3 regions of the Serratia sp. LSHTC3 genome follow, and region 3 is predicted to be linked to each of the others. Evidence: predicted binding sites of a transcription regulator. Region 3 holds the regulator's gene; each other region holds the start of a gene.
What was found. The regulator PurR, encoded in region 3, represses purine synthesis genes. The targets are predictions, from matches to a motif close to CANGCAAACGTTTGCNTG.

Region 1 (10,604 bases), on a different contig from region 3:
TCACGTTGTATGGCTGGCAATATATCGCCTCGACTTTATTCGCCAGCATCGGCTTTATTTCGAGCCGGGGTTACATCACCAGGATATTCCCTGGACGACAGAAGTCATGTTTAATGCCAAACGGGTCAAATATTTAAGTACGCCGCTGTACCGTCAACGGGTGCACGACAAGTCGATCAGTAATCGTCGGCGCATCGGTAAGGCGAACGTGGAGTATCAACGCCACTATATGAAAATCGTCGACATGCTGGAGCGGCTCAACCAGCGCTATGCGGGCACTATCGTCATTCGTCCGGCTTTCCATTGGCAAATCACCCGCGAAGCGCTGGGCATTTGCCACAGCATTCGTCGCGAGCCGGAACCGGCCGCTCAGAGTCAGATCACCGAAGAGTTCTATCAGCGCGGTATCGACAGAGCGATGTTCGCCAATGCGCGCGGCCTGAAGCAGGGGTGGCATGTCATGCTGTGGCGGCATCGCCTGAAGCAGTGGCGCAACGATAACGGCTGTTCGCAACCGGCCTGACGCACCAGACGTTGGGATCCGCCGCGTTAGCGCGTATACTCCTTCTCCCTTTTGCCGGAGAGAACGACACATGCATGCAGGTATGCCATTACTGAATCACGCGGAGCAGCAGGAAGCGGCGGATCGCATCCATCAACTGATGGAGCAGGGCATGAGCAGCGGTGAGGCCATTGCTCGTGTTGCGCAGGAAATTCGCGAGAAGCATCAGGGTGCTCAGGTTGCGGTATTGTTCGATGACGAAGACGAGCAACATGAGGCCGCACCGGAGGCGTCGCGGGATGACGATGCTGAAGAAGACGAAGACTATTGACGTTATCGGGGCCGCGCAAGCGGCCCCGTGAGTATCAGCCGTTGACCGTCACGGCGGCGGCGGCTTGTTTCGCTTGCTCCACCGCCAGTTCCGTCGTGTTCGCCGTCGCCAGCGCTACGCCCAGACGACGTTGCCCGGCGATCTCCGGTTTGCCGAACAGGCGCAGCTGGTTGTGCCCGCGCAGCGCATTTTCCAGTCCGCTGAAACGCACATCGCTGCTGGTGAGCTGCGGCAGGATCACCGCCGAAGCGGAAGGGCCGAACTGGCGGATGGCGCCAATCGGCAACCCGAGAAACGCGCGAACGTGCAGGGCGAACTCGGACAGATCCTGTGAGATCAACGTAACCATGCCGGTATCGTGCGGCCGCGGAGACACTTCGCTGAAGATCACATCGTCGCCGCAGACGAACAGCTCCACGCCGAACAGGCCGAATCCGCCCAGGGCTTTCACCACCTTCTCCGCGATAGCCTGAGCACGGCTCAACGCCGTGGCTGACATGCGCTGCGGTTGCCAGGATTCGCGATAATCTCCGTCTTCCTGACGATGGCCGATCGGCTCGCAGAAATGTACGCCGTCCACGGCGCTGATGGTCAGCAACGTAATTTCAAAATCAAATCTTACCAACCCTTCGACGATCACCCGGCCGCCGCCGGCGCGTCCACCCTGTTGCGCGTAATCCCAGGCGCTTTGCAGCTGCTCAGGCGCGCGGATCAGGCTTTGCCCTTTGCCGGAAGAACTCATCACCGGTTTGACGATGCACGGGTAGCCGATGTGCTCGACCGCCTGCCGGAAAGCCGCTTCGCTGTCGGCAAAGCGATAGCTGGAGGTGGGCAGGCCAAGTTCTTCCGCCGCCAGACGGCGGATGCCTTCGCGGTTCATGGTCAGGCGCGTGGCTTCGGCGCAGGGCACCACGCGGTGGCCCTGACGTTCAAGTTCCACCAGCATGGCGGTGGCGATCGCTTCGATTTCGGGAACGATATAGTCCGGCCGCTCTTGTTCGATAACGGCTTTCAACGCGTCGCCGTCCAGCATATTGATGACGTGACTGCGGTGCGCCACATGCATGGCGGGGGCGTCGGCATAGCGATCGACGGCGATCACTTCCAGACCGAGGCGCTGGCATTCAATGGCGACTTCTTTACCCAGCTCCCCGGAGCCGAGCAACATAACGCGGGTGGCGGAAGGGCGCAGGGCGGTTCCAATCGTTAACATAGTTTCGTACCTGGATCGGTGAAAGTAAGCGGATTGATGATCGGCGGGCAGTATATACGAAAACGATTGCGTTCACAGCCACCGCGCCAGGTTTGTTGCTAACTTACTGTTTTTATAACAAGCAGAAATATTTGCCCTGCCTGGGCGATTGTGCGTTAATAAGCGACGGCGAAAGAAGGCCTATATATAGCAAGGTTTTCGCGTCTCGTGCCGTCAAGGCAGGTTTATCAAGTAAAGGAAACACAAATGAGCAAGATCACTGGTCACGTTAAATGGTTCAACGAAAGCAAAGGTTTCGGCTTCATCACGCCTGCCGACGGCTCTAAAGACGTTTTCGTTCATTTTTCCGCTATCGTTAGCGATGGTTTCAAGACCCTGGCTGAAGGCCAGCAGGTTGAATTCTCCATCCAGGACAGCCAACGTGGCCCAGCTGCAGCCAACGTCGTTGCGATTTAACGACTGAGCTGCCAAGAAACCCGCCGCCGGCGGGTTTTTTTATGCCCGCTGCCCGTAACGCCGCCCATCTCTGTTATCATTTACCGCTGATTCGGCGCCAACCTGCGGGCGCGCCGCCATTCCATTCGTCATATAAGAGTTATCGCCGTGAGCACAGTTTCTTTTTCTTCCCTGCCTCTGCCAGCCGAACAGTTGGCCAACCTCAACGAACTGGGGTACGCCAAAATGACGCCGGTGCAGGCCGCCGCGTTGCCCGCTATCCTGCAAGGGCGAGACGTGCGCGCCAAGGCGAAAACCGGCAGCGGCAAAACGGCGGCCTTCGGCATTGGCTTGCTGAATAACATCGTCGTTACTCAGGTTGCCACGCAGGCGCTGGTGCTCTGTCCCACCCGCGAGTTGGCCGATCAGGTAAGCAAAGAGCTGCGTCGCCTGGCGCGTTTCACGCAAAACATCAAAATTCTGACGCTGTGCGGTGGCCAACCGATGGGGCCGCAGCTCGACTCGCTGGTGCACGCGCCACACATCGTGGTGGGGACGCCGGGGCGCATTCAGGAGCATCTGCGCAAGAAAACGCTGCTGCTGGACGAGCTGAAGGTGTTGGTGCTGGATGAGGCCGACCGCATGTTGGATATGGGTTTCGCCGACGATATCGACGATGTGATCAGCTACACGCCGCCGCAGCGTCAGACGCTGTTGTTTTCCGCCACTTATCCGGCGGGCATCGAACGCATCAGCGAGCGTGTTCAGCGTCAGCCGCTGAGCGTCGAAGTGGACGATGACGAAGCGCAGACCGCTATCGAACAACGCTTTTATGAGACTACGCGCGAGCAGCGTCCGGCGCTCCTGGTGTCGGCCATTCGCTACCATCAACCCGCGTCCTGCGTGGTGTTTTGCAATACCAAGCGCGATTGTCAGACAGTGCTTGAGGCCCTGGAGGCCCGCGGCATCAGCGCGCTGGCGCTGCATGGCGATCTGGAGCAGCGCGACCGCGATCAGGTGTTGGTGCGCTTCGCCAATCGCAGTTGCCGAGTGTTGGTGGCGACCGACGTCGCCGCTCGCGGGCTGGACATCAAAGAGCTGGAGCTGGTGGTTAACTACGAACTGGCGTTCGATCCCGAAGTGCATGTGCACCGTATCGGCCGCACCGGCCGCGCCGGCATGAGCGGGCTGGCGATCAGCCTGTGCACGCCGCAGGAGATGGCGCGGGCGCATGCGATAGAAGACTACCTGCAGATGACCGTCGATTGGGCGCCGGTGTCCGAGCTGAGCGGGGCGGCCAACGGCTCGCTGGAGGCAGAGATGGTGACGCTGTGCATCGACGGCGGCCGCAAGGCGAAGATCCGTCCCGGTGATATCCTTGGCGCGCTGACCGGCGATGCCGGGCTGACGGCGGCGGAAGTGGGCAAAATCGACATGTTCCCGGTGCATGCCTACGTCGCGATCCGTAAAGCCAGCGCGCGCAAGGCGTTGCAACAGCTGCAACAGGGCAAAATCAAAGGCAAGAGCTGCATGGTGCGGCTGCTGAAATAAGCCGCAGGCGGGCGGCGGTTTGCCCTCCCGCCATTATCTATTTATACTGTATGTAATTACAGTTATTTGAGTATTTGAGGACGCACGCATGGCGGTTGAAGTTAAATATGTGGTGGTGAGAAACGGTGAGGAAAAAATGACTTTCGCGAGCAAGAAAGAAGCCGACGCCTACGACAAAATGCTGGATCTGGCGGATAACCTCGGAGAGTGGCTGCAACAGGCGCCGCTGAACCTGGACGACGAACAGCGCGAAGGGCTGAGCTTCTTCCTGGCAGAGAATAAAGATGCGCTGGGGCTGATTCTGCGCGGCGCTTCACCGGCGGAAACCCTCAAGAAACCGGCGGAAGCGAAAGCGAAAAAAGCGGCCTCTAACTCAAAAGAGGGATCTGCGTCAGAAAAGCAAGCGGCATAATGACTTATGTTGCGGTGTTGTGATGAAAAAGGATCTAAAATGAGCCGTGAAATAACTTTCTTCAGCCGCTTTGAGCAAGATATTCTGGCCGGGCGCAAAACCATCACCATTCGGGATGCCAGTGAGTCGCACTTCGAACCGGGCGAGGTATTGCGCGTAAGCCGCAATGAAGACGGCGTATTTTTCTGCTTTATCGAAGTGCTGTCGGTAACGCCGGTGCGCCTGGACGCGCTGACTGAACGCCACGCACAGCAGGAGAACATGTCGCTCGGCGAACTGAAGCAGGTGATCAAGGAAATCTATCCGGGCCTGGATTCGCTGTTTGTCATCGAGTTCGTCAAACGGTAAACCCTTTGCCGAAACCCTGTTGTGAGCCAGGGATGGGCGCCCGGATAGCGCTAATCACAACGGGAGGAGATATGAAAAAAACGGGTTTGGCTATCGCCTTGTTGGCCATGATGGGAGCATCGACTGCGGTGTGGGCGCAGGATCACGAGCAGCGCACCGCCAAGGTGGGGCAGTGTGCGGGTCTGCAGCCGGCGGATATCGCCGCCCAGGTCAAGCGCGACTTCTTGCAGAACCGCATCACGCGCTGGGAATCGGACAAAAAGCTGCTGGGCACCGCCACCCCGATCGCCTGGGTCAGCCCGGATGCCATCACCGGCAAGGATCAGGTATGGCAGGTGCCGTTGACGGTGCGTGGCACCAAGGCAGATAAAACCTACAACGTGACGCTCAACTGCAACACCGGCGAGATCGCCTACAGCGCGCCGCAGTAACGCTTTTTTGGCAATAAAAAGCCCGCCTGGCGGCGGGCTTGATGTCCCCAGACGGCGTCAGTCGCTGAACGGTATCACCAACTCACCCGGTTTCACTTCCAATCCCTTCGCCAGTTTTTTCGCCAGCGCTTCGGTTTTGCTGTTGTCAGGATTCAGCACATAAGCCGGTTTTTGGTCGAAGTAAGACTTCAGTGACTGGTTCAGATATGGCGTCAGCGCTTTCATCACCGTCTGCATTTTTTCCGGCTGCACGCTGTAATCGGTCAGTTCCATGTCTTTCAGGTAAATGGCGCCCTGTGCGCGGTCGTAAACCGGCTGCGCTTTCAGCGTCAGCTTCAGATCCGCCGCCTGCGGGCCGAGAATCGACGTGATGTTGACCTTGGCGTCGCCGGAAAGGGTGACTTTACCCGGCTCGCTGCGGCCGATCTGGCTTTGCAGCTGCGTCAGCACGATGTTGGCGTCCACCAGGCCGGGCACGCCGATCTGCTTCTGATAGTCGTTATGTTTCTGCAGGTAATCATTCACTTCCTGCTCGCTCAGGGTGTACTGGGTCAGTTGATTGCAACCGGCCAATACGCCGGCGAACAGCAGGGCGGCTGCGCCCATCAGGATCTTCTTCATTAATGCCTCATTGCGACTGCTGGCGAAAAGTGCTGCAGATAATTGATTAATCATTATAAACGTTCCGCCTGCGCGTGAAAACGGCAGGCGGCGATGTGCAGAGGATAGTGCGCGCAAAAACGGGCGACACCTATCGGATAACGCCGAAAGCGTCAGCGCCGCAATCGCAGCGCCAGGAGGATCACGCCGGCCAGGCAGGCCGCGGCCCCCAACAGCGGGAACAGCGGAATGCCCCACAACTGCAGTGAGGAGTGCATCAGATAAGGCGCCAGGCCCAGGGCGAAAGCGGCGGTGACAATGGCGATAGCCAGGGTGACGGCGGCGCGTTCCAGCGCTTTGCTCAACTGGCCGAGATTACTGACGTTGATATCGGCATTGAGCTGCCCGCGTTTTAGGCGGCGCACCAACAGCCGCAGGGTTTGCGGCAGTTCTTCCCCGGCGTCGAGCGCTTCCCCGCCCAGGGCCAATAACCGTTGGCGCACGGCGTCAGGGGCATAGCGTTGCAGCACCGTTTGTTGCAGCATCGGTTTGAGCGTGGCGACGATGTCGAAGGCAGGATCCAATCGGTGCAGCACGCCGTCGGCGGTGATTAACGCCTTGAACAGCAGCACCAGATCGGGCGGCAGCGCCAACTGGTGTTCACGCGCCATCACCAGCAGGTCGGTCAGAGCCTTGCCCAACGTCAGGGTGGCGGCGGCCTGTTTGTCGAGAAAGTTTTGCGCCGCCAGCTCCAGATCCATCAGATCCAGCGGTTCGCTGTCCGACCAGGCGATCAGCGTGTTGACGATGCCTTCGGACTGACGATCGGCAATGGCCTGCAGCAGCAGAAGCAACTGATTGCGCCGCCGCTCAGACAGTTGGCCCACCATGCCGAAGTCGATAAAGCCGACGCGGTCACCGCTCAGCGCCATGACGTTGCCGGGGTGAGGATCGGCGTGATACAACCGATGCTCCAGCACCATGCTCATAAAGGCGCGCGCGCCGCGTTGCGCCAGCAGTGGGCCGTCAAAGCCCGCCGCCGCCAATTGCTGAGGGTTCTCCGGCGCGGTGCCGGGCAAGTACTCCTGCACTAACAGGCGCGGAGACGACCATTGCCAATAGATTTTCGGCACGACCACATCGGGTTCATGCGCGAACATCCCGGCGACGCGATCGCAGTTATGCCCTTCGTGAGTCAAATCCAGCTCATGATTGAGCGCCGTCGCCAGCGCTCTGACCATCTGCCGCGGCCGATAGCGCGCCAACGCGGGGCTCTGCTGCTCCACGGTTTCCGCCAGCGAGGCCAGCAGCCGCAGATCGGCATGGATGGTTTTCGCCAGGCCGGGCCGCAGCACTTTCACCACCACCTGTTCGCCGTTGTGCAGGCGTGCGCGGTAGATTTGCGCCATCGACGCCGCCGCCAGCGGCGTGCGATCGAATTCGGCGAACTGCTGCTCTGGTTTGCCGCCCAGATCGGCGATGATTTGCGGCGCCAGCGTTTCCCATGGCAGCACCGTTGCCTGGCTGTGCAGGCGATCCAGTTCGTCGGTCCAGGCCGGATCCAGAAGATCAGAACGCGTGGCCAGGATCTGGCCGAATTTGACGAAGGTCGGGCCCAGCGCCTCGAGCGCTTCGCGCAGCCGCTCGGGCAGGGTTTGTGCGTCCTGTTGGACGGATCCTGCGCGGGCGCCGCGCAGCAAAGCCCCCAGGCCCAGCAGACGCAGAACGTCTTGCAGGCCGTAACGAATCAGAACTGAGGTAATTTCCTTCAGCCGCGCCCGATCGCGAGCGGTGGCGAGCACCATTTTCAGCATCAGTACGCCCTATCCTTTGGGTTATTCAAACGTTATTGTTCCATGTCCAGCAGCAACGGCACCTCGCTGCGCTGCGCCATGCGGTTGCGGTAGGTTTCCACGTTCTCCGGCAGCGCAACCCCGGCGACGATCGACAACGAGCGCAGCAGCGGGAACAGGTGGATATCGTCCTCGGACAGTTCGCCGTTTACCGCTTCGGCGGAGACGATCAGCGGGGACAGGGTTTGCAGATCGGCCTCCAGCTGGGCGATCAGATCGGCGCTGTTGGCGAGATGCTCGGCGAAATCACCGATTGACGCCTGCTTTTTATCGATAAAATAACGGCGGGCGCTGTCGGTGGCGAACTCTTCGAAATCGGCATGCGCAATACGCGGCAACAGCAATTTTGCGCTGTACCCGCCGACCCGCTGCAGCCACTCGGCAATGGCCGGGTTGGTGCGGCCGGTCAGCACCGGCTTGCCGTCCAGGTTATCGACATAGCGCACGATATCCAGGCTTTCCGGCATCGCTTCGCCGTTGTCTTTGACCAGGATAGGCACCATTTTTTGGCCGATCAGGTTGAACGGAGTCGTCTCATCGTCGTTGAGCAACGTGACCAGACGAATCGGCAGACGTTTCAGGCCAAAAATCATGCGGGCTTTAACGCAGAATGGGCAATGATCGTAAATGAACAGTTTCATGCTTGCTCCGGGTTGTCAGGTTTTAACAGCAATAGCTACCACAGCTTATCGAGGCTGTCTTGACGTGCGTGTGTTGGATGGTGCGTTATTGCGATATTGCCCGCGCACCGGCGCGGGCTAGGGGGCGTTATTTCTTGGCCGGTACCGAGTTGAGCACATCGATCAGGTGAATGCGAGCTTCTTCCAGGTCGATTTTGTCACGTTCGTTGGCGGCGGTGACGACCTGCAGCTGTTTGATAATATCGTTTTTCAGGCCGGCGTCGCTGGCGAGGATATGGGCCAGGGCCTTTTCCACCAGGGTGGAGCGCGCATAAATCATGCGCAAGTTCAGTATCATATGTTCGAGTAGTTGCGGTAATTTTGCTTCTTCGCTCATGCCGACGGGCTCCTGTGGGGGTTTTTACTAACAGGATAGCAGCTGTTGCCGATTCGGCCGGATTTCTATGGCGTTAACCGCCGCGCAGCATCATCGATGCACTGCGCCGCGGGCTGAACTGCCAGTACAGCGCCAGCAACGTAGCGAAGCCCACTGCCCCAAGCAGCAACCAAGGTAGCTCCGGCATGTTCATCGTGCGTCCGGTATCGTACATCCAGCCGCCGCCGGTGTAACCTAACGCGCCACCCAGCGCCAGACCAAGGCGGCTAAAGCCCATATAGCTGCCACGCGCACGTGGATCGGCCAGCGAAGCGCTCAGCGTTTCGCGCGCCGGTTCGGCGATGATCGAACCCAGGTAGAAACAGCAGATCAGCGTGAACACGCCTTGCAGGCTGCTGGCGAGGCCGATCGGCAGCAGGCTGAGCGTCATCAGCAGCAGGCCCGCCATCAGGCGTTGTTCAAGCCGAAAATGTTTTTCACCCCAACGCGCCAGCGGATAGAGCAGCGACAGCGACAGCGCCGCTTCGATCGCGTACATCCATTTCACCGCCGCCGGTGAGCCGGCGATTTCATTGACCACGATCGGCAGCATCAGCATCACCTGTACCGCCAGCATATAGTAGCCGGTCAGCGTCAGGACATAGGTGAGGAAGCGGCGATCGCGCACGACCCGCAACATGCCTTCTTTCATCGGCACGCGCACGGTGGAGATGCGGTAAGCCGGCAGTAGCCAGGCGTTCCAGCCGGCGGCCAGCACGAAGATCGCCGCCCCGACCCAGCAGACAAAGTGGAAGTCGTACTGCAGCAGCCAACTGCCGATCAGCGCGCCGACGACCGCACCGGCGCTGTCCTGCATCATCAGCAGCGAGAAAAAGCGGCCGCGTTCGTGCGGACGGGTCAGTTTAATCACCAAAGCGGTGCGCGGCGGATCGAACAGCGTGCCGCCGAGGGCGGACAGCGCGCAAGAGAACCACAGGATCCACGGCGCATCGGCCATCGCCATGGTGGCGAAACCGGCGGCGCGCAGCAGCATGCCGGTGACGATCATCGGCTTGGCGCCGAAGCGATCGGCGATGGCGCCGCCAAAGATGCCGAGCCCTTGTTGCAGCAGCTGACGCAAACCCAGCGCGATGCCGACGATCAACGCCGCCCATCCCAATTGATCGACGAAGCGGATCGAAATAAGCGGGAACACGACAAAGAAGCCTAAAACCACCAGCAGGTTGTCGAGCAACAGAAAATATTTACCCAAGCTGCGCGCTTGCGATACCAGAGACATGCATCACCATGAGCAATTAAGAGAGAGGGGGAAGGCAACCCCTCCATTCTCTACCCAATTGCCGGACGGCGACAGGTGCGGAGTAGATAATATTTTTTTATCGTCAAGGTGTTACCTGTGCTGCAAAATGGGCGGAAAAACGCCGTAAAACGCGTATTCGGCGATTTACTGAGCGACCGAGGTTTTACCTCGGGGGCGGGCTACGGTTATATTGAATGCAGGGAAGTGCGGTTCTGAAGCGCTATTGGCAAAATAAAATCATGCCATCAGATCGGCATCGGATGATTATCCACGCGGCTTCCCAATAAATACTTCTTATCGAACCGTTTTGACTGCGGGGGAAATGATGTTCGGCTACCGCTCTGCATCGCCAAAAGTACGCCTTACTACCGACCGGATGGTGGTCCGTTTAGTGCATGAACGGGATGCCTATCGTCTGGCGGATTATTATGCCGAGAACCGAGCCTTTCTCAAACCCTGGGAGCCGGTACGCGACGAAAGCCATTGTTATCCTTCCGGCTGGCAGGCGCGTCTGGGCATGATCGCTGAAATGCAAAAGCAGGGCAGCGCCTACTATTTTATCCTGCTCGATCCAGAAGAGCAGGAAGTGCGCGGCGTGGCGAACTTCAGCA
Region 2 (10,604 bases), on a different contig from region 3:
GACTGCAGGCAGCACCATTACGCTGCTCAATACGTTGCTGGCGCCACAAAGTCGCAATATCAGCATGACTGCTTCCGGTAGCATCTCTCTTATCAAAAATGATGCCGTACTGATGCGCGATCGTCCCGGTGAATATCTGCCATCAGACAAGCTGCAACACTACTTCAATGGCCTGTTGAACACAGGAAAACTGAACGCCACCGGCTCGGTCTCACTCAATAGCGGCGGTTATCTGGCGCTGCGCGGTGTCAACATCAATGCCGGCAAGGATGTGACGCTGCTGGCCGGGCATAATGCCGACCTCAACTACCGGGCGCTGGGCGGTAATTCTGGGCATCTTTTTGCAACCTCACGTACCCCAGAACTCGGCAGCAAGATACACGCTGGCGGTAATTTACTGATTAACTCGGCCCGCGACATCGGCACCCAGGGCGGCGCGCTCTCCGCCAACGGCAATATCACGCTGCTGGCCGGGCAGAATCTATGGTTATCGAATGTCGCCTATTCCGCCATTGATGCTGCCAACGACAACAACAAAGACGATCGCCATGTGGTCACTACCCTCAGCGCCGGGAAAAACCTGACCGCGGCGGCGAACAACCAACTGCTGACTTACGGTGCCAGGTTGACTTCCGGCGCTAACATGACGCTAACCTCCGGCGGCGATATGCGCTTCGAGGCGGTGCAAAACCACACTTACCGAGAAGGTGGCAACGAATTTACCGAAACTCGCACCCAGCAAGGGACCGAGCTGAATGCCGGTGGCCTGATGACGGTGATTTCCGGCGGCAGCATTCTGTTCCAGGCGACCAAACTGGTAGTGAAAGGGTTGGGGGCAAACTGGAAACCGCCGGTAGCGGTGACTGATTGGGGCAGCCGCATCGCCGTTGCCGAGCAGCAACTTCAAAATGCGCAGCAGCGCATTAATCAGGCGCAGCAGGATAAGAGTCGCGCTGAACAAGCGAAGCACGGTAAAAGCAATGAGTTAACTACGCTGCAGCGTGACATTAACTCGCTAAAACAAAGACAAGCGGAGGTAATCAAGAAATCTCAAGAGTTTACAGCCAAGCACGGCAAGCTAATGGAAATAAACGACTGGGGTTTATGGCAACAAAGTGCTGCCATCGCAGCCGAAGGTATCGGCATTACCCATGATTTATTGGAAAAGGAGAAGCGAGCGAATGCGCTCCCCAATGAAATCAATGCCGAACAATCCGCCCTCAATGATGCACAACAGCGCCTCTCTCAGGCCACCCAAGACCGCGATGGCGCACAATCACGTCTGACTACCGCACGCAATGAAGCTAAAAGCAAAGGGGCAGACGAGGCTAAGCAAAAAGCTCAGGTCGACGCCCACAACCAGGCTGAAGCCATGCGCGCCGGGAATATGGATATCGCCGCCAAGGGCGGCTATCTCTACGCCCAGGCGATGGAAGAGTCCAGCCATTACGAAAAAAAGGAAACCAAGCGCAAATGGTGGGGCAAGAAAACCGAGGTTAAGCAGACCCGCCACGACGTGACCAACAAGGTCACCGAGTTTACCGCCGCCGGCAATATCACGCTGATGAGCCGCGACGACAGCACCTATGAAGCCAGTAAAATCGCCGCCGGGCAAAACGCGCGCCTGACCAGCACGCATGGTCAGGTTAACTTCAGGGCAGTGAAGAACACTAGCTTCGAACAGACCGTCAGCAATTCGAAAGGCTTCTTTATCAAGCAGGCCAATAAAGGCTACGAAGACAATAAGTGGGTGCTGCCGAGCATTCATACCGGTGGCGCCTTGACCGTAGAGGCCGCCAAGGGCGTCAGCGCCGATGTGAAGGTAAAAAACGGGCAGGCGTTGCAAAGCGCTATCGACGCGCTGGGCAATACGCCGGGCACTACCTGGGTCAAAGATCTGAATAAGCGCAACGACGTGCAGTGGAGCAAGGTCAAGGACGCCTACGACAGCTGGGATTACAAGAGCCAGCACTTGAACCCGGCGGTGGCGGCGGTGATCGCCATCGCGGCCGCGGCGGTGACCGCAGGCAGTTCACTGGCGGCCACGGCGGCCTCCAGCGTTTCCGGCGCCGTGGGCGGCGGGGCGGTAACCAGCGGCGCAGTCACGGCCGGGATGTCTTCTCTGGCCTCCCAGGCGGCGGTCGCGCTGGTGGAAAACCAGGGCAACCTGTCGAAAACCCTGCAGGCGCTGGGCAGCAATGAAAACGTCAAGGCGACTGCCACGGCGATGGCGATCGGCGGCGCGCTCAACGGCTTCGACAGCGCTATGGGCTGGAGCAAGGACGCGGCGGGCAAACCGCTTAACCCGAACAACGTCAAACTGCCGCAGCTGAGCAACGGCGACTGGAGCAAAGTGGCGCAGCGGGTGGCCGGGCAATCGGTCATCAGCTCCAGCCTGAATACCGCCATCAATGGCGGCAGCTTCAAGGACAACCTGACCAATGCGCTGCTGGCGAACATCGGCAGCCAGGTGCAGGCCGAGGGTGCCAATCTGATTGGGGATAACGGCGAAGTCCTGGGCGCGGCCGGGAAGTCAGTCAGTCATGCGGTTGTGGCGGGCATCGCCGCGGAAATCGGGCGCGGCGACGGTAAAGGGGCTGCTGCCGGGGCGCTGGCGGCGGAGCTGGCCGGCGTCGTTATGCAGAGCACGTTGTTCGAACCGGCCAATCTCAACGAAAAAGAACGCCAGCTCTACCGTCTGCAGGAGGCGCTAAACGGCAATGAAGTAAAAGAGCAAACGGCACGAGTGATCGGGGCTTTGACCGGGGCGTTGACAACGCATACACCGGAAGGCGCCTACAGCGCTGCGGACAGTGCACAGTCGGTTTATCGCTACAACATGACCGAACATATGTTGATGCAGTATGCGCTGGATAATCAGAAAGACATTCTGGCCGCTGATAAAGGCGATGTTGCTGCGGCAAAACGTGTTGTGGCTCGCCGAGAGGCTGCCGCAATAGTGGCGACCGTCGGTGGTGGCGGTCTGGTACTTACTGCGGGGGGGATGACGTTGGTGGGCGCTGCGCCAGAATTGGTTCTGGCTGCAAGATTGGCGATTGCCGGTTGCAAAACCAACCCCGCGCTTTGCCTGAACCAAGCCGGTATTTATGCGGCAGATATTGTTGCACCTGAGGCCATCATTGGTACGGGAGCCGTAACCACCGGCAGCACATTGATTTTGGGTAAAACCGAAGACAGCGTGAGGAAGTTGAGCCGGCAGCTGGTGAACGCTTCCGATGAATTATATAAAACAAAAACGTTCAACACTCAGCCGGTTGCCGATTTTATCAAAGGAGAAACGGCAGCCGGGGCGAATTTGTCGACTAAAACGGCAGATTATCTGCGGGACATGCAGAAAGCTAACACTAACCAGTTGGTCAAGGTGTTTGATCCGAAACAGAACGAAAGTAAGCTAAACGTGTTTGGTCAGCAGTTCGAGCAGGTATTAGGTGAGGGCGGCAGCAACAAGCAAGGTAATACAAAAGTGTTTGCCACTGAGAATTTATCGAAACAGGCGATCTTCGATTATGCGCAATCTCTTACCGGAGGGAAACCATTAATAGAAGTCAGAAAAGATGCACTATGGACGGTGGTTTTAAATGAAAAAACAGGTGAGAAATTAACTCTTAGGAGTGTGTCAAGTAGCCAGGAAGATACCAAAGCACGTTGGACGATTGATATCATAGATAATGAACAGCTGAATGCGCTTCAAGGTAAAGTGAAAAAAAGAGTAGAAATCAAATTTCGATGAGGGCAACCATGTTGTATAGCGATGATCAATACAAACTGTTTAGTGAAGAGTTGGACGGTGCTTCCATTGGAACCGTATGGTCAGCTATGAGAGCTGATAATTTTGATAGGAATACATTGTCCTACGAAGAAAAGAAAAACTATTTTTTCGAATTAATTCATAACCTTATGGCTGAAGGAAGAGTAAGGTTAGGCAAACATGGCCAATTCCTTGAGGGAGACATTGAAGAACAGGTAACACATTACAAAGCTGTATTCCCTAAGACAGAAGAGGAATGGAAAACAAAAAATGAAGACATTTGGTTCTATGAAGAGGAATGCCCTGGTGGCCTTGTCTGGATTCATGAAGACGGCTACCAAGATTGGACGTAGTTACTGATACTGTTAGTGGCGTGATAAGCTGTTAACCGGTAATAAAAAACCCGCAAAAGTGGGTTTTTTATTACGCAGTAATAAAAATAATGTGTTTATTTTATTGGTGTTTTAAAATGATTCGGTTTGCAATATATGCACATTGCAGAAGTATTCGCTTTGATAATGAATATGGCGCATATATCGCTCTGCAATATCTACGATGAAATTGGGTTTTTATCGTCCCCGCCCCGTAACCCGCAATACCAACCCCACCACCAACAACGCAGCGCCCGAGGCATAGAGCGGGAACCAGCGCGTCCACCAGAGCGGGGAAAACAGCGGGGTGCTGTTGGGATCTGCAGGCGCGTAGCCGCTGTAGGTATTTAGACCGGCGGCGATGGCGAGCATCGCCAGGCCGATAAAAAGCAGCAGGTTTGAGACGGTTGTCATGGCATTTTTCCTTTGTAGAGGCAGAGGGTAACTCTTACTATCACTATTAATTATTTTTCGATTAATTATATTGGAGAATGTTACTTATTTTCGTATTCATCAGGTTGTTTCCTGACGATAAAATAGCATGCCTTAATACTAGCCAATTATTTTCCAATAAAAAACCCGCCTGGGCGGGTTTTCTCTTTTTTCTCGCGAATTGTCACTTCACCAGCGGCTTATCATTGGGAGTTTTGAACTTCGCCAGATATTGCGGCTGGAAGATGCACATGCGGAGCACGGTGCGGTATTCGCCGTTGACGAAGAACTCGTCGATCAGCTCGCCTTCCACGTTAAAGCCCAGCTTGCTGTAGATGTGGATCGCCTTCGGGTTCTCCTTATCGACGATCAGGTACAGCTTGTACAGGTTCAGCACCGAGAAGCCGTAGTCCATCGCCAGGCGGGCGGCGGTGCTGGCGTAGCCTTTGCCCTGGTGGGCGGGATCGATGATGATCTGGAACTCAGCGCGGCGGTGGATGTGATCGATCTCCACCAGCTCCACCAGGCCGACCTTGGCGCCTTCGTGCTCGATGATAAAGCGGCGCTCGCTCTGATCGTGGATGTGTTTGTCGTAGAGATCGGAAAGTTCGACAAAGGCTTCGTAGGGTTCTTCAAACCAATAGCGCATAACGCTGGCGTTGTTGTCCATCTGGTGGACGAACGACAGATCGTCCCGTTCCAATGGGCGTAACCTGACGCTGGCAGTGCTGGACATGTGGGCTCCTCTGTGCCGTGAAATTGTGCAAAGTATAACTTCACAGAATGGATGAAGGCGAAAAAAAACGGCGCCGCGTGGGCGCCGTTTAGGCAAGGTTCAGGCTGCGCGCATCAGTCGGCGGCGTGACCCTGCTCAGGCAGGCGTTCGCCGTCCAGCCAGGCGGCGCCATCGCGCATCGCCAGGCGGCCGTCGACGAACCAGCTCACCACCAGCGGATAGATCGTGTGTTCCTGGGTTTGCACCCGTTCAACCACGTCATCCTCTTCATCGTCAGCGAAAATCGGCACCTTGGCCTGCAAAATCACCGGGCCGCCGTCGAGCTGTTCGGTCACGAAGTGCACCGAGGTGCCGTGTTCGCTGTCGCCGTTGTCGATGGCCTGACGATGCGTATGCAGCCCCGGGTATTTCGGCAGCAGGGAAGGGTGAATGTTCAGCATGCGACCGGCATAGCGCTGCACGAACTGCGGGCTGAGGATGCGCATGTAGCCGGCCAGCACCACCAGATCGGGCTGATGTTGGTCGATGGCGTCCGCCAGCGCGGCGTCGAACGCCGTGCGATCGGCGTAAGCCTTGGCATCCAGCGCCTGGGCGGCGATGCCCGCCGCTTCGGCGCGCTGCAGGCCGTAAGCCTGCGCCTTGTTGCTGAATACCGCCACGATCTCGGCGGCGATGCGGCCCTGCTGGCAGGCGTCAATCAGGGCCTGGAGATTGCTCCCCTGGCCGGAGACCAACACCACGATCTTTTTCATCAGTTGATGACCACTTGTTGTTCGTCGGAAGAGGCAGTCAGTTTACCGATTTTCCACGCTTTTTCACCTGCCGCGGTCAGCAGCGCGATGGCCGCTTCCACTTCGGCTTCCGGCAGGGCGATGACCATGCCTACGCCGCAGTTGAAGGTGCGGTACATTTCATGACGGCTGACGTTGCCGGCCTGCTGCAGCCAGGTGAACACCGCCGGCCACTGCCAGCTGGCTTCGTCGATCACCGCCTGCATGCCTTCCGGCAGCACGCGTGGAATATTTTCCCAGAAGCCGCCGCCGGTGAGGTGAGCGATGGCGTGGACGTCCACCTTCTCGATCAGCTCCAGCACGGACTTCACGTAAATTTTGGTCGGCGCCAGCAGGTGGTCGGCCAGCGGTTTGCCTTCCAGCTGGGTGGCGGTCGGATCGGTGTTGCTCACTTCCAGGATCTTGCGCACCAGCGAGTAGCCGTTGGAGTGCGGGCCGGAAGCGCCCAGGGCGATCAGCGCATCGCCGGACTGCACTTTGCTACCGTCGATGATCTCGGATTTTTCGACTACGCCGACGCAGAAACCGGCCACGTCGTAATCTTCGCCGTGGTACATGCCCGGCATTTCAGCGGTTTCGCCGCCCACCAACGCACAGCCGGACTGCTTGCAGCCTTCGGCGATGCCGGTGATCACGCTGGCCGCAGTGTCTACGTCCAGTTTGCCGGTGGCGTAGTAGTCGAGGAAGAACAGCGGCTCGGCGCCCTGAACCACCAGATCGTTGACGCACATCGCCACCAGATCGATGCCGATGGTGTCGTGGCGTTTCAGATCCATCGCCAGACGCAGCTTGGTGCCCACGCCGTCGGTACCGGAAACCAGCACCGGCTCGCGGTATTTCTGCGGCAACGCACACAGGGCGCCAAACCCGCCCAGACCGCCCATCACTTCCGGGCGACGGGTCTGTTTAACTACACCTTTGATGCGATCTACCAATGCGTTGCCTGCATCGATATCGACACCTGCGTCTTTATAGCTGAGAGAGGTTTTGTCGGTCACTGCGCGATTCCCCACGACGGTTTGCGGTTTGAAAACTGTGCTTCCGATGTTGATTCCGGAATAAGGCGCGGCAATTCTAACAGCGCAGGCAAACGTTTGCGAGCGGCTTGTGAACCGGCTCTGCTTTTTCGTCATCTATACTGATATTCAAACTTTTGTTGATCCCGATCGGGCTATTGTGGGTGGCGCGGCGAAAAAAAGGAGGTATAATCCCGCGATTTTTTTGGCCGCAACCACCTTAATAGGAGAAAAATGATGAAGATCGTTGAGGTGAAACACCCGCTGGTAAAACACAAGCTTGGCCTGATGCGCGAAAATGACATCAGCACCAAACGCTTCCGTGAGCTGGCCTCAGAAGTGGGTAGTTTACTGACCTATGAAGCGACCGCCGATCTGGAGACGGAAAAAGTCACCATCGAAGGCTGGTGCGGGCCAGTTGAAGTGGACCAGATCAAAGGGAAAAAGATTACCGTAGTACCAATCCTGCGTGCCGGTCTGGGCATGATGGAAGGGGTGCTGGAGCACGTGCCGAGCGCGCGCATCAGCGTGGTGGGCGTATACCGCGACGAAGAAACCCTGGAGCCGGTGCCGTATTTCCAGAAGCTGGTTTCCAACATCGAAGAGCGCATGGCGCTGGTCGTCGACCCGATGCTGGCCACCGGCGGTTCGATGATCGCCACTATCGATCTGCTGAAGAAAGCCGGCTGTCACAGCATCAAGGTGCTGGTTCTGGTCGCGGCGCCGGAAGGCATCGCCGCACTGGAGAAAGCGCACCCGGACGTTGAACTGTACACCGCTTCCATCGATCAGTGTCTGAACGATAAGGGCTACATCGTGCCTGGCCTGGGCGATGCGGGCGACAAGATATTTGGTACCAAGTAAACATTTGAGCCGACTTAACGAGTCGGCTTTTTTTTGACTAAAACCTATAAAACCAATAAACCGAGGAAAAACACACATGACCCGTCGCGCCATCGGCGTCAGCGAGCGCCCGCCGCTGCTCCAGACCATTCCGCTCAGCTTCCAGCACCTGTTCGCCATGTTCGGCGCCACCGTGCTGGTGCCTATCCTGTTCAAGATCAACCCAGCGACCGTGCTGCTGTTCAACGGCATCGGCACGCTGCTGTATCTGTTCATCTGTAAAGGCAAGATCCCGGCCTACCTCGGTTCCAGCTTCGCGTTTATCTCGCCGGTGCTGCTGCTGTTGCCGCTCGGTTACGAAGTGGCGTTGGGCGGTTTCATCATGTGCGGCGTGCTGTTCTGCCTGGTGGCGCTGATCGTGAAAAAGGCCGGCACCGGCTGGCTGGACGTGATGTTCCCGCCGGCGGCGATGGGGGCGATCGTCGCCGTCATCGGCCTGGAGCTGGCGGGCGTGGCGGCCAACATGGCGGGGCTGCTGCCGGCGGAAGGCGCCAGCGCCGACTCGACCACCATCACCATTTCGCTGGTGACGCTGGCGGTCACGGTGCTCGGCTCGGTGCTGTTCCGCGGCTTCCTGGCGATTATCCCGATCCTGATCGGCGTGCTGGTGGGCTATGCGTTGTCATTCTTCATGGGCGTGGTGGATTTGACTCCGATCCGCGAGGCGCACTGGTTCGCGCTGCCGACCTTCTACACCCCGCGCTTTGAGTGGTTCGCCATCTTCACCATTCTGCCGGCGGCGCTGGTGGTGATCGCCGAGCACGTTGGCCACCTGGTGGTGACCGCCAACATTGTGAAAAAAGACCTGATCCGCGATCCGGGCCTGCACCGTTCGATGTTCGCCAACGGCATCTCGACGGTATTCTCCGGTTTCTTCGGCTCCACGCCGAACACCACCTACGGTGAGAACATCGGCGTGATGGCCATCACCAAGGTCTACAGCACCTGGGTGATCGGCGGCGCGGCGGTGCTGGCGATCCTGTTGTCCTGCATCGGCAAGCTGGCGGCGGCGATCCAGGCGGTGCCGGTGCCGGTGATGGGCGGCGTTTCCCTGCTGCTGTACGGCGTGATCGGCGCCTCGGGCATTCGCGTGTTGATCGAGTCCAAAGTGGATTACAACAAAGCGCAAAACCTGATTTTAACCTCGGTGATCCTGATTATCGGCGTGAGCGGCGCCAAGGTGCACATCGGCGCGGCGGAGCTGAAAGGCATGGCGCTGGCGACCATCGTCGGCATTGGCTTGAGCCTGCTGTTCAAGGTCATCAGCCTGTTCCGCAAGGAAGAAGAGGTGCTCGACGCGCCGGACGAACCGGCAGAGCAGAAGTAACGAAAAGGGCAGCCCAGGGGCTGCCCTTTTGACTGATGGCATTCGCCTCAGCTGCGAATTTTGCGGTACACGAACAGCACCACGATGGCGCCGATAACCGCCACCACGAAGCTGCCGAAGTTGAAGCCGTCAACCTTGCCGTAGCCGAAGAAGGTGCTGATATAGCCGCCGACCACGGCGCCGACGATCCCCAGCACGACGGTCAGAATAAAGCCGCCGCCGTCTTTGCCGGGCATGATCCACTTAGCCAAAATACCGGCGATCAGGCCGAAGATAATCCAGGAAATAATCCCCATTTACTGCTCCTTTCTTTTGTGGCTGAGAATAGCTTACTGCTGGGTGGCTGGCTGAGTCTGAGTATTGCCGTTCACCGCCGCATCGGTCTCTTGTTTCAACTCTTGCGCTTTGTTTTCGGCGCTGTTCTTGATGGCTTCGGTCTTGGCCTTGGCCTGCTCGGTCAGATCGTTGGCGCCGTTGATGGCGTCGTTTTTGATGGCCTTGGCCTGATCCACCAACTGCTGGCTCTGCTTGCCGGCGTCATCTTTGATCGCGGCGGCCTTGGCCTTGGCGTCGTTGGTGATGGCGTCCGCCTGCTTGGCGGCTTCATCTTTAATCGCCGAAGCTTTGTCCTTCAGCTGGTCAGCCTGCGTGGCGGCCTCTTTTTTGATTTCATCCGCCGTCGCTTTCGCCTTGTCCGTCAGATCGTCCGCTTTTTTCTGGGCGGCGTCTTTCATCTGCTCGGCGCTGTCTTTGGCTTTATCCAGGTTGGCGTCAACCTTGGACGAGTCATCACAGCCGGCAACCAACAACCCGATAAAGGAGGCCAACAGCACTTTATTCCATACTTTCATCGTCTATATCCTTGCAGAAACCTTGTTGATGGTGATTGCGTTTAGCCTACCTATACTAGGCCAGATTTGGCTTAAATGACAAATTTAACCTGCGCAGGCATGGGGTTAGGGAATGATATCGGATAATTCTTGCCTTGGCGGGAGCCGCAGCCAATCAAGCGGCGCTTAGGCATTGTTCACTATTGCGGCATAAGATCCTGCCGGTTCAACAGCGCCCGTTTTCTGTGTTAAACTGCCCACGTTTTTCTGCCAGTTTTGGTTGAGGTGCTTCTCTGAATACGCCGGCACAGCTTTCACTGCCACTTTATCTTCCCGATGATGAAACTTTCGCCAGTTTTTATCCGGGCGAGAACCCATCCCTATTAGCCGCGATCCAATCCGCCGTCCGTCAGGAACATGGCAGCTATA
Region 3 (10,604 bases):
GCAAAATTTGCCATAATGCGCGCTGCATTCGATGAAGATAAGAAACTGATGGCCGAGAAAAGTGATCTTAACGCCCTGAGTGGTCGTTTTCGTGGGTTTTATCCCGTAGTAATAGATGTTGAAACCGCCGGCTTCAACGCCAATACCGATGCGTTGCTGGAGATCGCCGCCGTCACGCTGAAAATGGATGAGGACGGCTGGCTGCAGCGGGACGAAACCCTGCACTTCCACGTGGAGCCTTTCGAGGGCGCCAACCTGCAGCCGGAAGCGCTGGCGTTTAACGGCATCGATCCGCACAATCCGCTGCGCGGCGCGGTCAGCGAATATGACGCGCTGCACGCCATTTTCAAAGCGGTGCGCAAAGGGCTCAAGGATCGCGGTTGCAATCGCGCCATTATCGTGGCGCACAACGCCAACTTCGATCACAGCTTTTTGATGGCCGCGGCCGAACGCGCCGGCCTGAAGCGCAACCCGTTCCATCCGTTCGCCACCTTCGACACCGCCGCGCTGAGCGGCCTGGTGCTGGGGCAAACGGTGCTGGCCAAAGCCTGCATCGCCGCCGGCATGCCGTTCGACAGCAGCCAGGCGCACTCCGCGCTGTACGACACCGAGCAAACCGCCCTGCTGTTTTGCGAGCTGGTTAACCGCTGGAAACGTCTCGGCGGCTGGCCGCTGCCCGCCGGCGATCTCGCCGAATAAAACCAACAAAAAAGGCGGCCCAGTTACACTGGCGCCGCCCGTTACGCGATAATCGCAAGCCCGTCGATTAAGACTGCTGGTCTTCCTGCGCTTTATACTTTTCTGCCGTTTCTTTGATCAGTTGCTGCAGTTCGCCGCGCTGATACATCTCGATGATGATATCGCAACCGCCGACCAGCTCACCATCTACCCACAGCTGCGGGAACGTCGGCCAGTTGGCGTATTTTGGCAGCTCGGCGCGGATATCCGGGTTCTGCAAAATGTCCACATAGGCGAAACGCTCGCCGCAGGCGGACAGCGCTTGCACAGCCTGCGCGGAAAAGCCGCAGCTCGGCAGCTTTGGCGAACCTTTCATGTAAAGCAGAATCGGGTTTTCAGCGATCTGGTGCTGAATTTTTTCAAGTGTCGTCGTCATTTATTGCTTCCTCAAGCCACATTTCATGGCTACAACATGCATCACGCGGGCTATTGTAGCGGCTGGAACAGTCGCAAGAAAACGCCATCTTTTGCAAGGATATTCGCCCGCCGCCGATCGCGTTTCACCGGCCACGTCATTCCGGTCAAAACATACGTTGAGAATAACATTTTTAATCCGACCATTTCACTAATATATTGCGCCGCGATGCCGGCGCGGCTTAATTATATCCGCCACCGTCGCCTGGCGCTTTTTTATACATCAACAGGCTGATTTTAAACCAAAAAAAATGTCATTAACGTTTTCTCACAATATGGATTATTATTTATGAGTTCTTCGCTGTTTTATATGGTGAAGTTCGGGAATACTGTAACTCTTTCGATATCCGTTTCGGGGCCAAGGTTGGTGACGTCGACATGCGTTTAATTCTTACGCTCTTTGCGCTGCTGTTTACGCAGCTCTTCTTCAATTTGGCGCACGCTGCGCCACAGGCGCGCGTTGCCGCCGAGCAGCGTAAAAGCCATGCTAATGAAGCGCGGCCCGATGACCGCAGAAAAAAGAAAGCGGATAAAGCCGCCAAAAAAGCCAAAGTGACGGCCCCCGAGAAAAAAACCAAGACCGCCAAGGCCAAAAGCGAGAAAAGCGCGAAAAAGATCGTCAGCGCCAAACCCAAGGCCAAAGCGCAGAAAACCGCCAAGATTAAAGTCACCCCGCCGAAAAAGGGCTATAAAAAAGGCTATGGCCGCCACCGCGACGCCGGTATGGCCACCGCCAAACTGGCGCGTGAAGAAAAGCCGTTAAAACTCAGCCCGGCGCACAAAAAACGTTACCAGCATGCCAAACAGACCGCGATGGCCAAGCTGATGGATCAGATGGGCAAGCCTTACCGCTGGGGCGGCAGCTCGCCGCGCACCGGCTTCGACTGCAGCGGCCTTATCTATTACGCCTATAAGGACGTGGTGAAAATCAAGATGCCGCGCACCGCCAACGAAATGTATCACCTTCGCGACGCGGCGCCGATCAAGAAAAGCGAACTGGAAAGCGGCGATTTGGTGTTCTTCCGCATCAACAACCGCGGCGTGGCGGACCATGTCGGCGTCTATCTCGGCAACGGCAAATTCATCCAGTCGCCGCGCACCGGCGAAGAGATCCGCATCAGCCAGCTCGACAACGACTATTGGCAAAACCATTACATCGGCGCACGCCGCGTAGTGACGCCGAAAACCATCCGTTAATTCCCTGTTCTGCGCGGTTGCGGCCCCGGTCGCAACCGCCTGCTCAAGCTATCGCCCATCGCACTCCCCCACGCGCATTTCTCGCTTTTCCTCCTGTTTTTTATGATGAAAATTGTTAAGATTGAATGACCACAATAAAAAACGGCCCATCTGGCTCCCGCCTGGGCGGGAAGAAAGTGGCGCTGTAAAGGAGGAAGCAATGTCGTTTGAATTACCTGCATTACCGTATGAGAAAAACGCGCTCGAGCCGCACATCTCCGCCGAGACCCTGGAATACCACTACGGCAAACACCACAATACCTACGTGGTTAACCTGAACAACCTGGTGAAAGGCAGCGAGTTCGAGGGCAAATCGCTCGAAGAGATCATCAAGACCTCCAACGGCGGCGTGTTCAACAACGCCGCGCAGGTGTGGAACCACACCTTCTACTGGCACTGCCTGTCGCCACAGGGCGGCGGTGAACCGCAGGGCGAACTGGCGGCGGCGATCGTCAAATCCTTCGGCTCTTTCGCTGCGTTCAAAGAGCAGTTCACCGATGCCGCCGTGAAAAACTTCGGCGCCGGCTGGACCTGGCTGGTGAAAAAACCAGACGGTGCGCTGGCGATCGTCAACACCTCCAACGCGGCAACTCCGCTGACCGGTGAAGATAAACCGCTGCTGACCGTTGACGTGTGGGAACACGCGTATTACATCGATTACCGCAATGCGCGTCCAAAATACCTGGAAAACTTCTGGGCGTTGGTCAACTGGAAATTTGCGGCGGAAAACCTGGCGTAAACGCAGGCCTTGCCGAAGTGACGAGGCGCAGCCAGGCTGCGCCTTTTTTAAAACCGGCGGGAGATCAGTTCAACGCGGCGACAAAGCTGAAAGCGATGATCATCGCCAACGCGCCGACGGTAGTGAACAGAGACATCTTCAGATCGGTATCCATGACAACTCCTTTAAAATGGGCTTTCCTAAGGATAAAAGGCGCACAATTAGTACGTCAAATCATTTTCCCACAGTTCGCCGATAAAATCTTGTTATCATTTCCCGGTTTATAATCTCGATTACCTCTTCCACTTTTGTTCAATATGCGACAAAATTCGCAGTTCACAACTGCGTACCGGCATCCATGCCCCTCCTGATTAAGCGCTGAAGACTTCAACACACTAAAAACTCAGTTTTCGCTTCTCTGGAGAAGGATCTACGTAGGCAAACGATTAACATCACACTTACATGCTGTAAACATGTGAGTTCAGGAGTCATTCCTTACATGGCAACGATTAAAGATGTGGCCAAACGCGCGGGCGTTTCCACCACCACCGTTTCGCACGTCATCAATAAGACTCGTTTCGTCGCCGAAGAGACCAAAGCGGCCGTGTGGGCCGCGATCAAAGAGCTGCACTACTCGCCGAGCGCCGTGGCGCGCAGCCTGAAAGTCAATCACACCAAGTCTATCGGTCTGCTGGCCACCTCGAGCGAAGCGCCCTATTTTGCCGAAGTGATCGAGGCGGTGGAAAACAGCTGCTACAGCAAAGGTTACACCCTGATCCTGTGCAACTCGCACAACAATCTGGACAAGCAGCGCGCCTACCTGGCGATGCTGGCGCAAAAGCGCGTCGACGGCCTGCTGGTCATGTGTTCCGAATACCCGGATCAACTGCTGGGCATGCTGGAGGACTACCGTAATATCCCGATGGTGGTGATGGACTGGGGCGCTGCGCGCGGCGACTTCACCGACACCATCATCGATAACGCGTTCGAAGGCGGCTATCTGGCCGGCCGTTACCTGATCGAGCGCGGTCACCGCGATATCGGCGCCATCCCGGGCCAGCTGTCGCGCAACACCGGCGGCGGCCGTCATCAGGGCTTTATGAAGGCGCTGCAGGAAGCGCATATCGACATTCGCGAAGAGTGGATCGTCCAGGGTGACTTCGAGCCGGAGTCCGGCTACAAGGCGATGCACCAAATCCTGTCGCAAAAACAGCGGCCGACCGCGGTATTTTGCGGCGGCGACATCATGGCGATGGGCGCCATCTGCGCCGCTGATGAGCTGGGGCTGCGAGTGCCGCAGGATATTTCCGTGATCGGCTATGACAACGTGCGCAACGCCCGCTACTTCACTCCAGCGCTGACCACCATTCACCAGCCTAAAGAGCGCCTGGGAGAAATGGCCTTCACCATGCTGCTGGATCGCATCATCAGCAAGCGCGAAGAATCGCAGGTGATCGAAGTGCATCCGAAGCTGGTGGAACGCCGTTCGGTCGCCGACGGTCCGTTCATCGACTACCGCCGCTAATCCCCTGAGCCGGAAGCCTGCACGGCTTCCGGCGCCGCCTCGCTCAGCCACTCCTGATTCAGCGTCTCGCCATCGCCCAGATACGCCAGCAGCCAACTCATCGCCGGCGACGGTTTATCCTGCTGCCAGGTCAGGCAGCAAGGGCTGGCGGGAAACGGCTGCTGCAGCTGCAACGCCTTCAGCTCACCGCGCTGCACCAGCGGCAGCGCCCGATGCGCCGGCATCATGCCGACGCACAGCCCGGCGCACAGACAGTCGAGCGCCGATGTCCAGTCCGGCACCACCAGCCGCCGCTGGTTATCCAGCGTCCAGGTGACGCGCTTGGGCAGATTGCGCGAGGTGTCTTCCAGACAAAGCGCAGGGTACGGCCTCAACCGATCGTCATTTAACGGCCCTGCCAGCTGCGCCAGCGGATGCTGTGGGCTGACTACGCACAGCCAGTTCATGTAGCCCATATCGCGGAAGGCAAAGCCGCCGCCGACCGGCACCGCGCGCGTGGCGCCGATCGCCATGTCCACCCTGCCGTCCACCAACGCATCCCAAACGCCGTTGAACACTTCGGGTTGCAGCATCAGTTCAACATCGGGGAAATGGCGGTAGAAATCCAGCACCAGCTGGCGGCTGCGCTGGGGTTTGACGATGATGTCGACTGCGATATTCAGCTGGCCGCGCCACCCGTTGGCCACCTGCTGACAGTGGCGACGGGTGTCGAGCATTTTTTTGATAACAACTCTCGCATCCTTGATAAACAGCGCGCCGGCCGGCGTCAACTCCACATCACGGTGACGCCGCTCAAACAGCGGCACCGCAAGCCATTGTTCCAGTTGCCGCACGGTATAGCTCACCGCCGACGGCACCCGGTGCAGCTCCTGCGCCGCCGCGCTGAAACTGCCGGTGCGCGCGACCGCGTCAACAACTTCAAGAGAATATTCAGACCACATCGCTTTGCCTTCAATTTTTTTAACAGCACTTTGCAAATATTACCGTTTCACAAGCAGAGATCCAGCCGGATACACTGGCCGGCGCTAAAAACCTGCGACACTAAAATATTAACGAGAAATACCATGCGAAATTCTTTTGGCTTTATGTTCTACCTCGCCGGCCTGAGCATGTTGGGTTATCTGGCGACCGATATGTACCTGCCCGCCTTCGGCGCCATGCGGGAGGAACTGCAAATTTCCGCCGGCGCGGTCAGCGCCAGCCTGAGCATCTTCCTGGCCGGCTTCGCCTTCGCGCAACTGCTGTGGGGGCCGCTCTCCGACCGGCTGGGCCGCAAACCGGTATTATTGATCGGCCTGACGCTGTTCGCGCTCGGCTGCCTGGGCATGCTGTGGGTAGAAAATGCCGTGCAGCTCTGGATACTGCGCTTTATTCAGGCCGTCGGCGTCTGTTCCGCCACCGCCATCTGGCAAGCGCTGGTGGTCGACCGCTATCGCGAAGGCCAGGCCAACCGCGTGTTCGCCACCATCATGCCGCTGGTGGCGCTGTCACCAGCGCTGGCGCCGCTGCTTGGCGCCTGGCTGCTGAACCACGCCAGCTGGCGTGCGATCTTCGCCGCGCTGTTGGTGATCACCGCACTGCTGCTGCTGCCGACGCTGCTGCTCAAAGAGCGCGCCAAAACGCCCCCCGCCGCCGACGCGCCGAAAAACGGCGTCAGCTTCTGGCAACTGTTGAAATCTCCGGTGTTCAGCGGCAACGTCGCTATGTACGCCGCCTGCTCGGCCGGTTTCTTCGCCTGGCTGACCGGTTCGCCGTTCATCCTCGGCGATATGGGCTATAGCCCGAGCGACATCGGTCTGAGCTATGTGCCGCAAACGCTGGCCTTCCTGCTGGGCGGCTACGGCTGCCGCGCCGCGCTTAAGCGCATCAATGGCAAAACTCTGCTGCCGTGGCTGCTGGTAGCTTATGGTGTCAGCATGGTGGCGCTGTATCTGGTGGCGACCCTGACCAATCCGACGCTCACCACTCTGCTGATCCCGTTCTGCGTGATGGCGCTGGTCAACGGCGCCGGCTACCCGATCATGGTGGCGAATGCGCTGATGCCGTTCCCGGAAAGCAGCGGCAAAGCCGCCGCGCTGCAAAATACGCTGCAATTGGGGCTGTGTTTTGTGGCAAGCATGCTGGTGTCGGCGTTTATTGCCCAGCCGCTGTTGGCGACGGTGACGGTGATGGTATCTACGGTAGTCCTGGCCGCGCTGGGTTATTTCCTGCAGCGGGGAAAAGCGGCCGATGCGCAGCAAAAGGCACAGCGGGAACATGCTAACTCAGCGTCATAATTGCCAAGATTAATAATCACTTAAAGAATATGTGTGCCGAGTGCGATTTACAGTTGAGTCAACGCCTCGGCACGCCTATACTCAAAAACAACCTTGTAAAGTAACACCTTATAATCTCTATATCTCAATCAGCTATTGTGTACGCGCCTTGCGTCACACTCTTTTTTTAAAGGGGCGTTTATCCTGCGCCGTTTGCGTCGGGCCGTTTCTTTAAATTTCCTCTGTTCATAGTCGGATATCAGACGCCGCGGGCTTATTTCCCGTTGGTATAGGTATGCACCCGCAGAAATTGTCTAAGCTGTTTCCTAACGGGTCATCAGTCAGAAGAAGGTGATGGAGAAGCTATGAGTTCATCGTGTATAGAAGATCTGAGCATCCAGGATAACCAGTGGTACCGTATCGCGCACGAAATGCTCGGTCTGGCCGGTATCGAAATCAACGGATCGCGCCCTTTCGATATTCAGGTTAAAAATCCCGAATTCTTTAAACGCGTTTTGCAGCAAGGATCCCTGGGCCTGGGCGAAAGCTATATGGACGGTTGGTGGGAGTGCGAGCGGCTGGATATGTTCTTCCAGCGCGTGGTCAGCGCCGGGCTGGAGAAGAAACTCCCCCACCACCTGAAAGATACCCTGCGTATCGCCGCCGCGCGCCTGACCAATCTGCAATCGAAAAAGCGCGCCTGGATCGTCGGCAAAGAACATTACGATCTCGGCAACGATCTGTTTACCCTGATGCTCGATCCTTACATGCAGTATTCCTGCGGCTACTGGAAAGACGCCACCACGCTGGAGGAAGCGCAGGAAGCCAAGCTGCGGATGATCTGCGAGAAACTGCAGCTGCAGCCGGGCATGCGTTTGCTGGACATCGGCTGCGGCTGGGGCGGCCTTTCCGCCTATGCGGCGAAAAATTACGGCGTGTCGGTGGTCGGCGTGACCATTTCCGCCGAACAGCAGAAGCTGGCTCAGGCGCGCTGCGCCGGGCTGGATGTGCAGATCCTGTTGCAGGATTACCGCGATCTGCACCAGCAGTTCGATCGCATTGTCTCGGTCGGCATGTTCGAGCACGTCGGGCCGAAAAACTACCGCACCTATTTCGACGTGGTGGAGCGCAATCTGGCGCCGCACGGCCTGTTCCTGCTGCACACCATCGGCTCCAACAAGACCGACATGAACGTCGATCCCTGGATCAACAAATATATCTTCCCGAACGGTTGCCTGCCCTCCGTGAGGCATATCGCCGAGGCCAGCGAAGGCCATTTCGTGATGGAAGACTGGCACAACATCGGCGCCGACTACGATCGCACGCTGATGGCCTGGTTCGAGCGCTTCAAACAGGCGTGGCCGCAGCTCGCCGAGCGCTATTCCGAACGCTTCGAACGGATGTTCAGCTATTACCTGAACGCCTGCGCCGGCGCGTTCCGGGCGCGCGATCTGCAGTTATGGCAGGTGGTGTTCAGCCCGAAAGGCGTTGAAGGCGGCATTCGCGTCGCCCGCTGAACGCTTTCCCGATAAAAAAGCCCCGGCAACATCTTCGCCGGGGCTTTTTTTTTTGCTCTTTCGAACCCTGCGGGTTAACCGCAATAAACGCGAATAATTTTATCGTCGCTGTCGCCAAGGAAGTTCAGACGGCGCAGGTTGAAATCCATGGTGACGGCAGAGTTGTACGGAATGGCTCGCACCTTGCCGTCGATCCGCACGCCTTCCAGCGAGGTCATCGGTTTGCCGACAAAATTTTGATACTGCGAAGCGCCGCAGGTATCGTCCGCATCGGCCATTTGCGCGCCCGCGCCCTGCTCAGGCGAACTGCTGCAAGCGCTCAGCGCCAGCAACGCGGTTAACAACAACGTTTTCCCATAAAACTTCACGCGTTTCTCCTCTCTGCTTATGATTCGATGCCGGCGGTCACGCCAGAATCGCTGTCAGTCTTTGTGCGCCGGCGCCATCGCCGCGGCCAACGTCGCTTCCCGATTGGCCAGCACGCGCTCGACGGTGTCCACCACCGCCTGCGTTTGCGGATCGATCTCGATGTTCACCTTGTCGCCGAGGCGTTTTTTACCCAGCGTGGTGCGATCCAGCGTTTCCGGGATCAGGTGCACGCAGAAACGGTTATTCACCACTTCGCCGATGGTCAGGCTAATGCCGTCGATGCCGATGAAACCTTTGTGCAGCACATATTTCATCAATTCCGCATCCGGCATGCGCAGCCATACCTGGCGGTTATTTTCCGAGGTATAAATCTTGGCCACTTCCGCCGTGCAGATAATATGGCCGGACATCAAATGGCCGCCAATTTCGTCATTGAACTTCGCCGCGCGCTCGATATTGACGATGTCGCCCAGCGCCAGATCGCCGAGGTTGGTCAGGCGCAACGTTTCTTTGATCAAATCGAAGCTGACGCGGTTGCCTTCCACCGCGGTGACGGTCAGGCAGCAGCCGTTGTGGGCCACCGACGCGCCCAGCTCCAGCCCCGGCAGCAGCTCGGCAGGCATTTCGATCACGTGGGTGCGGAAATTGGGTTTCTCATCAATCGCGACCAGCGGCGCGGTGCCTTGTACGATACCGGTGAACATATGTGCCTCTTCTTGCTAAATAGGTTAAAACGCTACCGGCAGTTTGCCCCAGTTGGCGCTGAAAACCAAATCCGCGACGGCAAAAAAAGAATGGCTGCGCATTTAATAACTATTTATCTGCGGCGTTTGCTTAACGACGCCGAGCAGGTACAATCTTTTTGACAAAATTCCGCTATTTTAATTGTTGTCCTCTCGCGGCAGCCCTCCCTCCCACATATATAAATAGAAAAGGTGTATGCGTGCAGAAGTACTTAATTGAAGCGCGTAGTTTATTGGCTCTCGCTATCCCGGTCATCATCGCGCAAATATCACAAACCGCCATGGGCGTGGTGGATACCATCATGGCCGGCGCTTACAGCGCCACCGACATGGCGGCGGTGGCGGTCGGCACCTCGATCTGGTTGCCGGCCATTTTGTTCGGCCACGGCCTGCTGCTGGCGCTGACCCCGGTTATCGCCCAGCTCAACGGCGCCGGCCGTCGCGATCGCATCGCCCATCAGGTGCGTCAGGGCTTCTGGCTGGCCTTCGGCGTCTCTGTGCTGCTGATCGTCGTGCTGTATAACTGCAAGTTCGTCATCGACATGATGCACAACATCGATCCGCAGTTGGCGGATAAAGCCGTCGGCTATCTGCACGCCATCATGTGGGGGGCGCCGGGTTACCTGTTCTTCCAGGTGATGCGCAACCAGTGCGAGGGGCTGTCCAAAACCAAACCCGGCATGGTGATCGGCTTCCTCGGCCTGCTGGTGAATATCCCGATCAACTACATCTTTATCTACGGCAAGTTCGGCATGCCGGAGTTGGGCGGCGTCGGCTGCGGCGTCGCCACCGGCAGCGTCTACTGGATCATGTTCCTGATGATGCGCTGGTACGTGAAGCGCGCGCCGTCGCAGCGCGACATCAAACGCCAGGCCGGCGATCTCGGTGGCCCTGACTGGGCGGCGCTAAGGCGCCTGATCGGCATCGGCATGCCGGTGGCGCTGGCGCTGTTCTTCGAAGTCACGCTGTTCGCGGTGGTGGCGCTGCTGGTTTCACCGCTGGGGATCGTCGCGGTCGCCGGCCACCAGATCGCACTTAACTTCAGCGCGCTGATGTTCGTGCTGCCGCTGTCGCTGGGCGTCGGCGCCA

Region 1: the regulator PurR is predicted to act here: its motif matches at 2,102-2,119, upstream of purT (formate-dependent phosphoribosylglycinamide formyltransferase).
Region 2: the regulator PurR is predicted to act here: its motif matches at 7,183-7,200, upstream of purM (phosphoribosylformylglycinamidine cyclo-ligase).

The regions. Positions count from the first base shown of each region.
Region 1 covers NZ_JBXUNP010000001.1:1,075,998-1,086,601, forward strand. The annotation lists gene AC2CGI_RS05155 (glycosyltransferase) at 1-523, shown strand, start outside; gene AC2CGI_RS05160 (YoaH family protein) at 594-833, shown strand; gene purT (formate-dependent phosphoribosylglycinamide formyltransferase) at 868-2,046, opposite strand; gene cspE (transcription antiterminator/RNA stability regulator CspE) at 2,293-2,502, shown strand; gene dbpA (ATP-dependent RNA helicase DbpA) at 2,650-4,032, shown strand; gene AC2CGI_RS05180 (YebG family protein) at 4,121-4,444, shown strand; gene yqfB (N(4)-acetylcytidine aminohydrolase) at 4,484-4,792, shown strand; gene yebF (protein YebF) at 4,864-5,223, shown strand; gene AC2CGI_RS05195 (lipoprotein) at 5,281-5,844, opposite strand; gene AC2CGI_RS05200 (ABC1 kinase family protein) at 5,997-7,637, opposite strand; gene grxB (glutaredoxin 2) at 7,670-8,317, opposite strand; gene AC2CGI_RS05210 (hypothetical protein) at 8,445-8,693, opposite strand; gene mdtH (multidrug efflux MFS transporter MdtH) at 8,767-9,972, opposite strand; gene rimJ (ribosomal protein S5-alanine N-acetyltransferase) at 10,319-10,604, shown strand, end outside.
Region 2 covers NZ_JBXUNP010000001.1:218,151-228,754, forward strand. The annotation lists gene AC2CGI_RS01020 (DUF637 domain-containing protein) at 1-3,751, shown strand, start outside; gene AC2CGI_RS01025 (DUF596 domain-containing protein) at 3,760-4,122, shown strand; gene AC2CGI_RS01030 (hypothetical protein) at 4,339-4,554, opposite strand; gene speG (spermidine N1-acetyltransferase) at 4,757-5,308, opposite strand; gene purN (phosphoribosylglycinamide formyltransferase) at 5,422-6,060, opposite strand; gene purM (phosphoribosylformylglycinamidine cyclo-ligase) at 6,060-7,097, opposite strand; gene upp (uracil phosphoribosyltransferase) at 7,353-7,979, shown strand; gene uraA (uracil permease) at 8,056-9,345, shown strand; gene AC2CGI_RS01060 (GlsB/YeaQ/YmgE family stress response membrane protein) at 9,393-9,641, opposite strand; gene AC2CGI_RS01065 (hypothetical protein) at 9,675-10,196, opposite strand; gene hda (DnaA inactivator Hda) at 10,469-10,604, shown strand, end outside.
Region 3 covers NZ_JBXUNP010000002.1:956,520-967,123, reverse strand. The annotation lists gene rnt (ribonuclease T) at 16-699, shown strand; gene AC2CGI_RS11925 (Grx4 family monothiol glutaredoxin) at 767-1,114, opposite strand; gene AC2CGI_RS11920 (C40 family peptidase) at 1,531-2,349, shown strand; gene sodB (superoxide dismutase [Fe]) at 2,549-3,127, shown strand; gene cydH (cytochrome bd-I oxidase subunit CydH) at 3,192-3,281, opposite strand; gene purR (HTH-type transcriptional repressor PurR) at 3,606-4,631, shown strand; gene punR (DNA-binding transcriptional activator PunR) at 4,628-5,572, opposite strand; gene punC (purine nucleoside transporter PunC) at 5,696-6,907, shown strand; gene cfa (cyclopropane fatty acyl phospholipid synthase) at 7,252-8,403, shown strand; gene AC2CGI_RS11885 (I78 family peptidase inhibitor) at 8,478-8,771, opposite strand; gene AC2CGI_RS11880 (riboflavin synthase) at 8,826-9,476, opposite strand; gene AC2CGI_RS11875 (MATE family efflux transporter) at 9,716-10,604, shown strand, end outside.